Regions from separate parts of the Aromatoleum aromaticum EbN1 genome, predicted to be linked through region 2. Evidence: predicted binding sites of a transcription regulator. Region 2 holds the regulator's gene; each other region holds the start of a gene.

Region 1 (3,699 bases), 1.3 Mb from region 2:
TCAAGAACGGCCTCGATTCGATGTCCGACCTGCCGCGCGACCAACGCGTGCTGGTCGTGCGTGCGCGTGCGCTCGGGCCGAGCGCCATCGAAGTGTCGGTCATGGACCGCGGTCACGGCATCGACGAGGACGCTCGTGCACGCCTCTTCACGCCGTTCTACACGACCAAGACCGAAGGGATGGGGATGGGGCTGAACATCTGCCGTTCGATCATCGAGTTCCACGATGGGCGCCTGGTAGTCGACTCGAACCCCGAAGGCGGTACCATCTTCTCCTTTACGCTGCCTACCGAGGTTGCCAGTGAGCCAATCGTCCGGCGTGCCTGACCAGAACATCTACATCGTCGACGACGACGAGGCGCTGCGCGATTCGCTCGTGTGGCTGCTCGAATCGAGCGGCTACCGCGCTGTCGCCTTCGAATCGGCGGAGCAGTTTCTCGCCGCGTACCAGCCGGCGATGACCGGCTGCCTGGTGCTCGACGTGCGGATGCCCGGCATGAGCGGTTTCGAACTGTTCGACGAACTACGCCGGCAGAGTTCGACGCTGCCGGTGATTTTCATCACCGGGCACGGGGACGTGCCGATGGCGGTGTCGGCGGTGAAGAAAGGCGCAGTCGATTTCATCGAGAAACCGTTCGGCGACCGCGACATGCTCGGGCTGATCGAAGGGTGTCTCGCCGCCGAACAGGAAAGCCGCGGCAAGCGCCGGCTCGAAGCGGAGACTACGCGCCGCCTCGGCAGCCTGACCCAGCGCGAACGCGAAGTGCTCGACCTGATCATCGCCGGCAAGCTCAACAAGCAGATCGCCGACGTCCTCGGCATCAGCATCAAGACCGTCGAAGTGCATCGCGCAAGAGTGATGGAAAAGATGGGCGCTCACTCGCTCGCCAAGCTCGTGCGGCATGTGATTTGCGCCGAGCCGGACACCGCGCGCTGAGCGGTTTCACCCCCGAGCAGCCGCCTGCGGCCCGGCGCGGACGGCGACGCGCCTGAAGTTTCGCTGCGCCGGTCCGATAAGAACCCCGTCGGTTTCCGCTTCAATATTTCCCCCGGGGTGTTTTCATGCCAAATTTTTTCCATCTGAAAGTGGGCACTCGCCTGCGTCTCATCGTCCTGATCGCGTTCGCCGAGCGCAGCAGCGCCGAGATCCGCGGCAGCAACGCGTCGATAGCGCGGCTCAGGCACAGCGCAGAAGCGCTGGAGCAACTGACGGCCGGATTCCATATCGGCTGACTTTTTCGTGTCCTGCCGCGACAACGTTGCGCCGCTTGATCTGGATCAACGGAGTACCGTCGACCGGTCGGTAATCTTTGCGGTCTTTAATCCCCGGGGTTCATGCGATGTCTGCGTCCCAGCCCGTGCCGGCAGCGGCCCGGCTTTTCCTGTCCGGCAACGAAGCCGTGGCGCGTGCAGTGTGGGAGGCCGGCACTCGTGTCGCCGCCGCCTATCCTGGTACTCCGTCGACCGAAATTCTCGAGGTGCTGGCGAAGTATCCCGACCTGTACACGGAATGGTCGGTCAATGAGAAGGTCGCGCTCGAAGTCGCGCTCGGCGCTTCGATGGTCGGTGCGCGCGCGTTCTGCGCGATGAAGCACGTCGGCCTGAATGTCGCGTCCGACGCGCTGATGACGATGACCGTGACCGGCACCGAAGGCGGCCTCGTGATCGCCGTCGCCGACGACGTCGGCATGTCGTCGTCGCAGAACGAGCAGGACTCGCGCTACTGGGGGCGCTTCGCGCACCTGCCGGTGCTCGAGCCGGCCGACTCGCAGGAAGCCTATGCGATGACGCGTGCGGCGTTCGAACTCTCCGAGCGCTTTCGCACGCCGGTGATCCTGCGCCTGACGACGCGCATCTGCCACGTCAAGGGTGTCGTCGCCGCCGGCGCGCGCGAGGCGGTCGAGCCGGGCGGCTTCAAGAAAGACCCGCGCCGCTGGGTGATGGTGCCGGGCAACGCAAAACCGCGCCTGCCGCTGATGTTCGAACGTGAAGCCGCGGTGCGCGCGGAGGCCGAGAATTCACCGTTGAACTTCGTTGTCGAGGGCACTGACCGGCGCATCGGCTTCGTGACTTCCGGCCCGGCGTTCATGCACGTGCGCGAGGCTTTCCCCGATGCGCCGGTCTTCAAGCTGGGTCTTTCCTGTCCGCCGCCGCTCGAAAGCCTGGGCAAATTCGCCGCGACCGTCGACACCGTGCTGGTCGTCGAGGAGACCGAGCCGCTGCTCGAGACCGAGCTCAAGGCCGCCGGCATCGCATGCCACGGCAAGGATGTGCTGCCGCGTACCGGCGAGCTCACACCCGACGCGCTGCACCTCGGCGTCGCCCGCTTGCGCGGCGAAGTCGTCGTCGAGCCGGAGCACGTCGTGCCCCAGCAAGTGTTCCCGCGTCCGCCGACGATGTGCGTCGCGTGCCCGCATCTCGGCGTCTATTACACGCTGTCGCAGATGCGCAACGTGATGATCGCCGGCGACATCGGCTGCTACACGCTCGGCGCGGGCCATCCGTGGAACGCGCTCGATTCCTGCATCTCGATGGGCGCGTCGATGGGCACCGCGCTCGGCATGGACAAGGGCCGCGGCAAGGTCGATGAGAACAAGAAGGTCGTCGCGGTCATCGGCGACTCGACTTTCATGCACATGGGCATGCAGGGCCTGCTCGACATCACGTGGAACCGCGGCAACGTCACGGTGCTGCTGCTCGACAACCGCGCCGTCGGCATGACCGGCGGGCAGGACAACCCCGGCAGCGGGCGCGACCTCCACGGCGAGGAAACCACGCGCGTCGATTTCGCCAAGCTGTGCGAGGCGCTCGGCGTGAAGAAGGAGCGCATCCGCGTCCTCGATCCGTACCAGCTGCCGGTGCTGTTCAAGGCGCTGCGCGAAGAGACGAAGATCGAGGAGCCGTCGGTCATCATCACCGATCGCCCGTGCGTGCTGATCGACCATTACGCGCCGACGAAGCCGTACCTGGTGAAGGAGGATCGCTGCACCGGCTGCGGCAACTGCGTCGATGTCGGCTGTCCGGCGATCCACGTGACACGTCGCGACAAGGAGGTCAAGGCATCCGGCAAGGAAGTCGACCTCTCGTTCGTGCGCATCGACACTTCGGCCTGCACCGGTTGCGGCCTGTGCGTTCAGCCGTGCGCGCCCGAAGCGATCATCCACGCCGAGCCCGTGCAAACGCTGCAGCCCGTGCAGTTCGTCAGGAAATGAGCGACATGTCGAAAGTGACCAACATTCTCGTGTGCGGCGTTGGCGGGCAGGGCGTCATGACTGCCACCGAAATCCTCGCCGAAGCGGCAATCTCGCTCGGCTTCGACGTCAAGAAAACCGAAGTCGCCGGCATGAGCCAGCGCGGCGGCGTCGTCACGTCGCACCTGCGCTTCGGCTCCGAGGTGCTGTCGCCGCAGATTCTTCCCGGCGAAGCCGACCTGCTGGTCGGCTTCGAGTCGGCTGAAGCGCTGCGCTGGGGTCACATGCTGCGCTCCGGCGGGGTCGCGCTCGTCAACAGCGGGCGCATCGTCCCGCCGGTCGTCAATATCGGGCTGTTCGCCTATCCCGAGGAACCCGTCGCGCAGATGCGCGCGCTCGGCCTGCGGGTGCACGACTTCGACGCGACGGCGCTCGCGGTGCAGCTCGGCAACATCCGGCTCGGCAATACCGTAATGCTCGGCGCGAGTTCGGACTGGCTGCCGTTCCCG
Region 2 (3,699 bases):
TTTCAGGCATCAGGTAGCGTCGAATACAAGCGAAAGCGACGCGGAACCCGCGTCACAGAAAACGCTTCTATTCTAACACTCCCCCGGCCGGGCTCCGGCCGGGGTGCGGTCAGATCACCTTGGAGTAGCGGGGGCGCTCCCGATCGGCCCGCAGATACCGGTCGAACACCATCGCGATGCCGCGCACCAGGAGACGCCCCGCCGGCATGACGCTGATCCACTTGTCGGTAACCTCGACAAGTCCTGCCTCTTCCATCGCACGAAGGTCCTGCAATTCCTCGGCGAAATATTCGTTGAACTGGATCAGGTGCGCGATTTCGATCGAATCGATCGAAAGTTCGAAATGACACATCAGAGCCTGGATGATCGAACGGCGCAGCAGGTCGTCGGCTGTCAGCTCGATACCGCGCAGCACCGGCAGTTCGTCGCGATCGAGCGCGTCGTAATATTCATCGAGCGACTTGAAATTTTGCGAATATACCGGTCCGATCTTGCCGATCGCGGACACGCCGAACGCAAGCAGGTCGCATTCGGCCTGCGTCGAATAGCCCTGGAAGTTCCGGTGCAGCCGGCCCTGGCGCTGCGCGACGGTCAACTCGTCGTCCGGCTTCGCGAAGTGATCCATGCCGATATACACGTAGCCCGCTTCGGTCAGCCGGCGGATCGCCAGCTGCAGGATCTGCAGCTTCGTGTCCGAAGTGGGCATATCGACGACGGTGATGCGCCGTTGCGGCTTGAACAGTCCCGGCAGATGCGCATAGCTGTAAAGCGAAACGCGATCCGGGGACAGCGCAAGGACCTGTTCGAGCGTACGGTTGAAGCTGATGATGTTCTGTTTCGGCAACCCGTAGATCAGATCCAGGCTGATCGACTTGAAACCGGTTGCCCGGGCCGAGTCGATGACCAGCTTGGTTTCGTCGAAGCTCTGCACGCGATTGACCGCGACCTGAACGTCTTCGTTGAAGTCCTGGACCCCGACGCTCATGCGGTTGAAACCCAGGTCGGCAAGCAGCTTGACGGTTTCGAAGTCGACCTTGCGCGGGTCCACTTCAATCGAATATTCGCCGTTCGGCACCAGAGTGAAGCGTGAGCGGACCGAATCCATGAGCTGGCGCAGCTCGTCGTGCGAAAGGAAAGTCGGCGTTCCTCCGCCGAGGTGCAACTGGGTGACCTGATGGCTGCCGCCCAGCGCCTCGGCCTGCATGCCGATTTCTTTATCCAGGTATTTCAGGTACTTGGCGGAACGGGCATGATCTTTCGTGATGATCTTGTTACACGCGCAGTAGTAGCAAATCGTGTTACAAAATGGGATGTGGAAGTATAATGAAAGAGGCTTGCTTACCCCGCCCACTGCACGCTGGGCAAGCCAGTCCCGGAGGGCGCGGTGATCGAAGGCTTCGACGAAGCGATCGGCGGTCGGATACGACGTATAGCGCGGCCCGTTGATATCGAAGCGGCGTATCAGCTGCGGGTCGAATACAAGATCGTTCTGGCTGGTCATGGTTGTATCGCTCGGGTGCGTTTCGTACGATCGCAAAAAGCAGCGCCGTGGGGGTTGACGTGGATCAACGGACTTCCCTGGCAATCGTAAATCGGACTTGAACAGAGGGCATTATTATCGTGCAAATGAAGGCCACGGTGCCAATTACGGTAGCCAGTCTGAAAGTCGCGTGTTCCCAGTGCAACCTGGTCGAGCTGTGTCTGCCGTTCGGCATGTCCGAAAACGAGATCGACCGCCTCGACGAACTCGTCGGAGCGCGTCGCAAGATCAAGCGCCAGCACCACCTCTATCGCGCGGGCGACCCTTTCGAGGCGATCTACGCGATCCGCGCGGGTTCGTTCAAGACGAACGTGCTGCTTGAAGACGGACGCGAGCAGGTCACCGGTTTCCAGATGACCGGGGAGATGCTCGGGCTCGACGGCATCAGCACGGAACTGCATTCGTGCAATGCAATCGCGCTCGAGGACAGCGAAGTTTGCGTGATCGCTTACGGCAAGCTCGAAGAGCTGTCGCGCGTCGTCGAAGGTCTGCAGCATCAGTTCCACAAGGTGATGAGCCGCGAGATCGTCCGTGACCATGGCGTCATGACGCTGCTCGGTTCGATGCGCGCTGAAGAGCGCCTGGCGGCGTTCCTGCTGAACATGTCGCAGCGCTTCACCGCGCGCGGCTTCTCAGCGGCGGAATTCCACCTGCGGATGACGCGCGAGGAAATCGGCTCGTATCTGGGGCTGAAGCTGGAGACCGTGTCACGGGCGTTCTCGAAGTTCCAGGAAGAGGGACTGATCGCCGTCCAGCAAAAGCACATCCGCATTCTCAATATCTGCGGCCTGAAAAAGCTGATCCACCACCCGTCGCCGCGGGGCTGACCCGCATCAGGAACTGCGCGGCGGCGCGTCCTGCCGCCGTCGCGCGGTCATCGTCGCAGTCAGGGCGGCAACGTCCTGCTCCGTCAACAACTCGCGCGCATAGGGGAGCAGTTCGCCCTCTTCGCGCTCCATGTGGCGTCGGTAACGAGCCGTGAACTGCTCGACCTCCGCAGCCGACAGTTGCGCCGGCTCGCCGCGGGAAATCGGATCGAGCTTCGCCCGGATTGCCGCCCACGCCGCGAACATTTCCTGGTGGTCCGCCAGTATCCAGTCGATCAGCTCGTGGAGCGCTTCCCGGCGCCCGCCATCGACACGCGCGCGCAGAACCGGGAACAGGTCGTCTTCCTCGTCGAGATGATGATTGACGGCAGCCAGGTCGAAGTAACGCATCACGTTGGCTGCTGCCTGTTGTGCCTGTCGGTCGGCGCCATGCTCGGGCAGCCACGCCGCGAGGCGCGACAGTGTCGTGAGCTGCGCCTGCAGACGCCCGTGGCAGGCTTCGAGCATTTCGAGCGGCGTTTCCAGGCCGGGAGCAACGGGTATCAGGGAATCAGCCATCAGAAAGCTCCGGTAAGAACAAGAAAGCCGGCCGCATTCTTCGTCAACGCGACCGACACGATCCATGAAAAGACGAGCAATGCGCAGATCAGCGCGAAGATGCGTATGCCCATCGTCGCGCCACCGCGCAGCGCTATGTAGCCGAGCACCACGTAGACGACCAGCCCGATCACCTTCGCCGTGACCCACGGAGCGACGAACGGGTACTGCGCGCTCAGCACGGCGAGCGTGATCGCGCTGGCGAGAAACACGGTATCGACCACGTGCGGCACAACGCGGGTCGCGCGGTGATCGAGCAGCGGGCTGCGCCGCATCATCCAGATCCCCTGCAGCAGGAATCCCGACCCGCTCAGCATCGCACATAGGATGTGCAGGTGTTTGATCGCAGCGTACACCGCACTTCACCCCGGCCGGCCGTCACTGCGCGGGCGCAGATAAACGGGCAGATAGCGGGTTCCCCACAAGCCGAACACGCCGATCCAGCCGAGCGCCGCCGCGAGCATCACGCCGCTCGACCAGGAAGGCGGCACCAGTTCGCCGGCCACGCGCACCACCACGACGAGTTCGAGCCCGAGGAACAGCGACCACGTCAGCTTGTCCGCCACGAGCTTGCCGCCCGAATGTCCCAAAGTCACTCTCGACACCATTCCCAGCAGCACCGAGCCGAAGAATCCGACACCCAGCGCGTGCAGCGGCGCGAGGCCGAGCCATGCATGGCCGAACAGCGCAGCGACGCCCTGCAGCGTCGACAGCAGGAAAGCGATCCCGAGCCAC
Region 3 (3,699 bases), 930 kb from region 2:
CAGCGGCTCGAGGTTCTCGCGCGGCAGGATGCGCCCGAGCGCGAGGTTCAGCGCGGTGGTCAGTGCGAACGTCGGCGGGCGCTGCGGCAGGCGCGCGGCAAGGCGCGCGAGCGGCGCGGGCAGCGTGAAGGCCGGGATGCGAAGCGTGGTCATCGGGATGGACTCCAGGAAGGCGGATTCAGGATGGAACGTATTGTTCCACACCCGGACGGCCGTACCAGAAACCATTGCACGGCGCCTCGACCATCCATTCGGCGCTGCGACGGAAAGCTTCCTGCGGGGCGAGCCGCCCGTCGGCCGATTCGCGGAACAGCTCCAGCACCCGGATCGTATGCTCGCCCTGCGGACTCACCCGCACGACCTGCGCCGACTGCCGCACCGACGCCAGGTCGGCGAGCAGGTTGTGCACGCGCGCCGATTGCGTCTGCACGCCGTTGAGCGTCAGGAAAGGTTCGCCTTCGCGCGTGCGCAGCACCAGGCCGTCGCTCATGCCGAGGCAGCGGAATTCACAGGTGTCCTTCTGCAGGTTGAAGTGGCGTGCAGTGAAGCAGCGCGCCGAATGCGCGAGCGGCAGCCGGCCCCACGCAAGCACTTCGGTCTCGATTTCCGGCGCGCCCGACGCGAGCAGCTCGGCGAGCACCGCGCCGGACATCTCGGGCGGTGCGACCCAGCGCGTCGCGCCCGATTCGGCCATCATCGACAGCGTCGCCGGGTTGAAGATGTTCAGCGCCGGCCCGGCGATCCAGTCGCGTCGGCCGGCGCCGGTCAGCAGGTGCACGGCCGACATGTCGTTCGCCTCGACGCGGAAATCGGTCTGGGCGACGATGCGGCGCAACGCCTTGAGATCGGATTCGGATTCGATCAGCGACTGCGACGACAGCACGACTTCCTTGCCGGCCGCGCGCAGCATCGCGGCGACTTCGAACCAGTCGTCGAGGCGCAGCTCGTGGCGGCGCGAGCACACGGTCTCGCCGACATGGACGATGTCGGCCGGGCTGTCGGCGACCTGCGCATAGAAGTCGAGCGTCGCCTGGCGCGGCCAGTAATAAAGGAGGGGGCCGAGAGCGAGTTTCATCGCGTTCATCGCGTTCATTTCCATGGCCGGTAATACGCGCCGAGCGTATGGCTGCGGCCTTCGGAGACTTTGTCGAGCTCGGCGATCCAGGCCGGCTGGACGCGGAAGCTGTCGGCGTCGCGCATCACGCGGTCGATCGCTTCGCGCCACACGCGCGTGACCTGCGCGACGTAGGCGGGGCTCCTCTGGCGGCCTTCGATCTTGATCGCGCGCACGCCGGCGCGGGCGAGGTCGGGGAGCAGCTCGAGCGTGTTGAGGCTGGTCGGTTCCTCGATCGCGTAGTAGGTCTCGCCATTGACGTCGAAGCGGCCTTTGCACAGCGTCGGGTAGCCGGCCCGTTCGCCGTCGCCGAAGCGGTCGATGAGGATGCCGTTGAGCCGTGTTTCCATCCCGTTCGGAGTCTGTTCCCAGCGCACGTGCTTGCCCGGCGAGCACGCTCCGTTGCAGTTCGGCGATTCGCCGGTCGCGTACGCGGACAGCGCGCAACGCCCTTCGACCATCACGCACAGGCCGCCGAAGCCGAACACTTCGATCTCGACGCCGGTGTTCGCGATCACCTGCTCGACCTGCGGCAGCGACAGCACCCGCGGCAGCACCGCGCGCTGGATGCCGAAGCGTTCGGCGTAGAAGTTGATTGCCTCGTAGCTCGTCGCCGAGCCTTGCACCGACAGGTGCAGGCGCAGCTGCGGGTGGGTTTTCTGCGCATACGCCATCAGGCCCGGGTCGGCGAGGATCACCGCGTCGATGCCGAGGTCGGCGGCGCGGTCGATCGTCGCGGTCCAGGTCGCCCAGTTGCTCGCCTGCGGATAGGTGTTGAGCGCGAGCAGCACCTTGCGGCGGCGGTCATGCGCGTAGCGCACCCCTTCGCGCATCGCCTTGGCATCGAAATTGAGCCCCGTGAAGTTGCGCGCGTTGGTCGCGTCCTTGAAGCCGAGATAGACGCAATCGGCGCCGTGGTCGACGGCCGTTTTCAGCGCCGGCAGGCTTCCTGCCGGGCAGACGAGTTCTATTCTGGAATTGGAGGTCATGGAGGGGGCTGGGGAAAAAAGCTTCGCAACCATAGTGCGACTCGCTGCGCACCGCGTTGACCGCGGTCAAGGGCGCGGCCGGCGGCTGCGGGCAGGCGCCGTCGCCGTCGCCGTCGCGGCGATCGCAACCTACTTTGTCGCATTCGGGAAGAACAGCTGCTCGCCGTCGATCTTGTACGCGGCGATCGCCTGCTGGCCGGCGGGGGAGACGATCCAGTCGATGAACTGCTGGCCGAGTTCGCGCTTGACGTGCGGGTGCTTTGCCGGATTCACCAGCATCACGCCGTACTGGTTGAAGAGGCGCTGGTCGCCTTCGACGACGATCGCCAGATCCTGGCGGTTCTTGAACGCCAGCCACGTGCCCCGGTCGGCGAGGATGTACGCGCCGAGCGATGCCGCCATGTTGAGCGCCGGCCCCATGCCCGAGCCCGAGTCGCGGTACCACGGCCCTTTCGCCTGCTCGAGGGCGATGCCGGCGAGCTTCCACAGCCGCAGTTCGGCAGCGTGGGTGCCGCTCTTGTCGCCGCGCGACACGAACGGCGCCTGCGCGGCCTCGATCTTCTTCAGCGCTTCGACGATGTCGCGCCCGCCGGTGACTTGCGCCGGATCGCTTTTCGGCCCGACGAGGACGAAGTCGTTGTACATCACCTCGTGACGCTCGACGCCGTGGCCTTCGGCGACGAATTTCTCCTCGGCGACGCGGTCATGCACGAACACCACGTCCGCATCGCCGCGCCGCCCCGTATCGAGCGCCTGCCCCGTGCCGAGCGCGACGACGCGCACCTCGATGCCCGACTGCTGCTCGAACGCCGGCAGGATGTGGCCGAACAGGCCCGACTGTTCGGTCGAGGTCGTCGACGAGACGATGATGAACTTGTCGCCGGCGTGCGCGGCGGCGAGGCCGAACATGCAGACGAAAGCGGCCAGCAGGACGCGAAGCACAGTTGCCATGAAAAATCTCCGTGTGAAAAGAAACGTCGGTCAAAGTCCGGAATCGCGCGCAAAACAGCGCGCTTTTGCAAAGCGTTGTATCAAAGCTGCAGCGAGCAGGCCAGCGTCGTGCGAAGGCGCGCAGCGTCTCTTAGGCAAATCCATGCATAAGTCCATCGGCATCGCCGGCGCGACTTCGCGCTGCATTTCGACGGTTTGGCAGCGGTTTCCCGTTTCGATCCGGTGACGGCCCCGCGGCTCGGGCAAAAATGACTGTTGCTTCTTGCTACGAGGGAAAGTGTTCTCCCGCTGAGCATCAACTTTCCGCCTGTGCCGCGGGAAAGTCGCGGCAGCGTTTTCGGGTAAGCTTTTCCGATGAGCGTGAAACTCGAATACCGTTTCGTTGCCGGCGTGGCCGAGGCACCGGGAGCCCCACTGCAGCTCCACAATCCGCTGCTGGCGATGCTCGACGCGATCCGTGCGCAGGGTTCGATCGGCAAGGCCGCCACGCAACTCGGGCTGTCGTACCGCCATCTGTGGGGCGAGTTGAAGAAGCACGAGGCGGTTTTCGGCCAGACGCTGCTCGCCAGCGGCCAGGGGCGGGCGGCGCGGCTGTCGGCGTTCGGCGAACGCCTGCTGTGGGCGGAAAAGCGCATTCTCGCGCGC
Region 4 (3,699 bases), 1.8 Mb from region 2:
TGCGGCATCTTGTACACCGGCAATGCCTGCTCGCCCCGGCCGTAGCCCGGCAGGATCGTGCGCACGCCCAGTTCGGGATGCCACAGGTCGAGCATCGACAGACCGTCCTCGCCGAACAGCCCGGCGATGTAGTAGCGCCCGTCGGGCGTCACCAGCGCATCGTACGGTTGCTTGCCGGATGGGTAACGCTCGGTCTTCGGATGCCGCGGATCGGAGAGGTCGGTGACCCGGATCTCGTTCGCGTCGAACAGCGAATAGACGAAACGGTTGCCCGGCAGGTCGGCCAACCCGACGACTTTCGAGCGCTTGCCATCGAGACCGTAGGTGGCCGGCACATCGGCGAGCAGTTCCAGGGTGTCCGCGTCGAAAGCCTTGATTCCGCCCGGTTCGTAGTTCTGCGCGACGAGGATGCGTCCGTCCTGGGAAATCGCGCCGCCGATCGCGTTGCCGGCCTGTACCACGCGGTTCGCGATCGTCGCCGTGAGAAGATCCACCTTCGTCAGGCCCCCATCGCGGCCGAAGACGTAGGCATAACGACTGTCCCGTGAAAACACCACCGATGCATGGGACAGGTCGCCGAGGCCCGAAACCTGCGCGAGCGCCCGACGATGCGTCGTCTCGATGACCTGCAACTGTCCGGTCGCGCGCTCGACGACGACGCCGAGATCGCCGGTACCACGCAAGGCGACCGGCTGTTGGGAAGCGCACGCCGACAGCAGGAGCACCGAGACAGTCAATGCTGCACGCTTCACTTTGCTTCCGGACATCATGCGTCTCTCTTTTTCGGGTGCCGATGGGCAGACTGGCGAAGGCGCCGTCACCGCGTGCCCGCCGTCTGTTGGGTGGACGCCGGGCCACCATCCGCGGGAAAGCCTTCGACGAGCCGTTCCACGACCCAGGCAGCCTCCGATTCATCGACCAGGCCGCGAAACGACGGCATTGGCGTACCGGGCCGACCATCGACAATCGTCGCGATCAGCCCCTCCGGAGGTTTTCCCCGCAGCGCCGCCGGAGTGAGGGCCGGACCGAGGCCGCCCTGCAGGGTCAGGCCGTGACATGAGCCACAGTCCTGGCGAACCATATGGACCAGCTCGGACTGTCGTGTGTCGTCGGGAGCAATGCCCTGGGCGTGAACCGGAAAAACCAGCGCCGGAAGAAAAGCTGCGATCAAGATGCTTCGACAGAACATTCTCGGGGTCCTCGTCAGTCCGCGGAGGAAAGGTTTGCGATTCTGGACGGGAGGCCGCCCTGTATCCGTTCAGCCATCGTCCGAGTATCGCGGCGACATAGCCTGCTCCTCCTTGATATCGGTTAATTTCCCGGGTTACAAGTAGGGATAAAGTGGCGACACCCGAACGTCCTGTTCGCGCCATTCGAATCGGCCGCGGCGCACATATTCGCGGCATAAGCGGAGAGCTCTAATGAGCAAGAATATCGGCGGCTTCGATCCAGCGGTAAGGGGTAGCGATCTTCCGACGCGAGTCGCGCGGGCTGGCAAGGTGTATCTCGTCGGCGCCGGTCCCGGCGACCCGGAACTCCTCACGCTGAAAGCGGCACGCCTGCTGGCCGGCGCACAGGCAGTAGTCTACGACCACCTCGTCGGCGACGGCATTCTCGAACTGATCAACCCCACGGCGCGAATGATCTACGCCGGTAAGGAGGCGGGACATCACGCCCTTCCCCAGGATCAGATCAATCACCTGCTCGTCCAACTCGCGCGCACCGGCACCAACGTAGTCAGGCTAAAGGGCGGCGACCCGTTCATGTTCGGTCGCGGCGGCGAGGAGATGGAGGAACTGCTGGCCTGCGGCATCGAATGCGAGATCGTGCCCGGCATCACGGCGGCTTGCGGGATCGCAGCCTGTACAGGAATCCCGCTGACTCATCGCGACCACGCCCGCTCGGTGATCTTCACGACCGGACATCTCAAGGACGACACGGTCAACCTCGATTGGCCTGCCCTTGCACGACCGAAACAGACGGTCGTGATCTACATGGGGCTCGCGGCGCTCGAAATCATCTGCCACCAGTTGATGGCCCACGGCCTGCCTGCCGACACGCCCGCGGCCGTGATTCACGCTGGCACGACGGACCGGCAGGTCATCGTCGCTGATCGCATCGACCGCCTTGTCGCCACCGCACGCCACGCCCAGCTCGAATCGCCCGCACTGATCATGATCGGCTCGGTGGTGTCGCTCCACTCCCTCGCCCATGACAATCGCACATTCCGGGAACTCGCCCTCACGGCATGAGCGCCCGCCCTGGGTCATCGCCGGGAAAAGACCGCAATTTGATCAAGGTTAAGGATTCCGGCGCTTTAGAAGCTCAATCTCTGCGGCTGTCAGCCGTGTTGCGTAAAATCTTTATGACGGGAGATAGACCATGAGTAGCAAGAGAAGAAGCTGGACCACCGGTGCATTCCTGCTTGCGAGCCTGCCGATGGCAATGTCTCAGGCATACGCGCAGGCAAATACCGAGGAACATGTCGGCGAAGCGGAGGCGAAGTACCAAGCCGGCGGTTCTCCGCTGGCCGACGTCGAGATGTACCAGGACATCAATCCCGACGCTCCCAAGATGACCAAGGTGGAATTCGACAAGGCGCGGAATATCTACTTCCAGCGCTGCGCCGGCTGCCACGGCGTACTGCGCAAGGGCGCCACCGGCAAGCCGCTGACCCCCGACATAACGCTCCCCAAGGGCAGCGAATACCTCAAGGTCTTCATCAAGTACGGATCTCCCGCCGGGATGCCGAACTGGGGAACGTCGGGCGAACTCAGCGACGACGATGTCGACCTGATGGCGCGCTACATCCAGCAGTCGCCTCCACAACCGCCCGAGTTCGGCATGGCGCAAATGAAGGAGACGTGGAAAGTCATCGTCCCGCCCGAGCAGCGGCCGAATAAGAAGATGAACGACTACAACATCTCGAACATCTTCTCGACGACGCTGCGCGACACCGGCGAGATCGCGCTGATCGACGGCGACACGAAGAAAATCATCAACATCGTCAAGACCGGCTACGCGGTGCACATCTCCCGCATCTCGGCATCCGGCCGTTACCTGTTCGTGATCGGGCGGGACGCGAAGATCAACATGATCGACCTGTGGATGGAGAAGCCTGACAACGTCGCCGAGATCCGCATCGGCCTCGAGGCCCGCTCGGTCGACACCTCGAAGTACAAGGGCTACGAGGATAAATACGCGATCGCCGGCGCGTACTGGCCGCCGCAGTTCGTCATCATGAACGGCGACACGCTCGAGCCGCAGAAGATCGTCTCGACCCGCGGCCTCACCGTCGATACGCAGGAATACCACCCCGAGCCGCGCGTCGCCGCAATCGTCGCATCGCACTTCAAGCCGGAGTTCGTCGTCAACGTCAAGGAAACCGGCAAGACGCTGATGGTCGACTACTCCGACATCCAGAACCTGAAGACGACCGAGATCGGTTCGGCCCCCTACCTGCACGACGGCGGCTGGGACGCGTCGAAGCGCTACTTCATGGTCGCAGCGAACCAGTCGAACAAGGTCGCGGCGATCGATGCGAAGGACGGCAAGCTCGCCGGCCTTGTCGACGTCGGCAAGATCCCGCATCCGGGGCGAGGCGCAAACTTCACGCATCCGAAGTACGGTCCGGTGTGGGCAACCGGTCACCTGGGTGACGACACGATCGCGCTGATCGGCACCGATCCCGTGAAGCAC

Evidence for each region. The regulator FNR, encoded in region 2, switches genes on or off when oxygen is low (the NO sensors DNR and NnrR bind a similar motif). The targets are predictions, from matches to a motif close to TTGANCTAGNTCAA.
Region 1: EBN1_RS00365 (thiamine pyrophosphate-dependent enzyme) is a predicted target of FNR. The motif match lies at 1,268-1,281, and genes of this name have one in related genera.
Region 3: ubiU (ubiquinone anaerobic biosynthesis protein UbiU) is a predicted target of FNR. The motif match lies at 2,160-2,173, and genes of this name have one in related genera.
Region 4: EBN1_RS02445 (nitrite reductase) is a predicted target of FNR. The motif match lies at 2,291-2,304, and genes of this name have one in related genera.

What each region holds. Positions count from the first base shown of each region.
Region 1 is NC_006513.1:59,585-63,283, reverse strand. It holds gene EBN1_RS00380 (PAS domain-containing sensor histidine kinase) at 1-326, shown strand, start outside; gene EBN1_RS00375 (response regulator transcription factor) at 301-936, shown strand; gene EBN1_RS00370 (hypothetical protein) at 1,062-1,232, shown strand; gene EBN1_RS00365 (thiamine pyrophosphate-dependent enzyme) at 1,340-3,211, shown strand; gene EBN1_RS00360 (indolepyruvate oxidoreductase subunit beta) at 3,217-3,699, shown strand, end outside.
Region 2 is NC_006513.1:3,051,717-3,055,415, reverse strand. It holds gene EBN1_RS14585 (sulfite exporter TauE/SafE family protein) at 1-10, opposite strand, end outside; gene hemN (oxygen-independent coproporphyrinogen III oxidase) at 110-1,501, opposite strand; gene fnr (fumarate/nitrate reduction transcriptional regulator Fnr) at 1,627-2,367, shown strand; gene EBN1_RS14570 (hemerythrin domain-containing protein) at 2,374-2,925, opposite strand; gene EBN1_RS14565 (SirB2 family protein) at 2,925-3,320, opposite strand; gene EBN1_RS14560 (NnrS family protein) at 3,327-3,699, opposite strand, start outside.
Region 3 is NC_006513.1:2,119,512-2,123,210, forward strand. It holds gene ubiT (ubiquinone anaerobic biosynthesis accessory factor UbiT) at 1-153, opposite strand, end outside; gene EBN1_RS10055 (U32 family peptidase) at 179-1,075, opposite strand; gene ubiU (ubiquinone anaerobic biosynthesis protein UbiU) at 1,090-2,103, opposite strand; gene EBN1_RS10065 (ABC transporter substrate-binding protein) at 2,233-3,054, opposite strand; gene EBN1_RS10070 (substrate-binding domain-containing protein) at 3,409-3,699, shown strand, end outside.
Region 4 is NC_006513.1:518,683-522,381, forward strand. It holds gene EBN1_RS02430 (cytochrome D1 domain-containing protein) at 1-770, opposite strand, end outside; gene EBN1_RS02435 (c-type cytochrome) at 818-1,189, opposite strand; gene cobA (uroporphyrinogen-III C-methyltransferase) at 1,422-2,252, shown strand; gene EBN1_RS02445 (nitrite reductase) at 2,383-3,699, shown strand, end outside.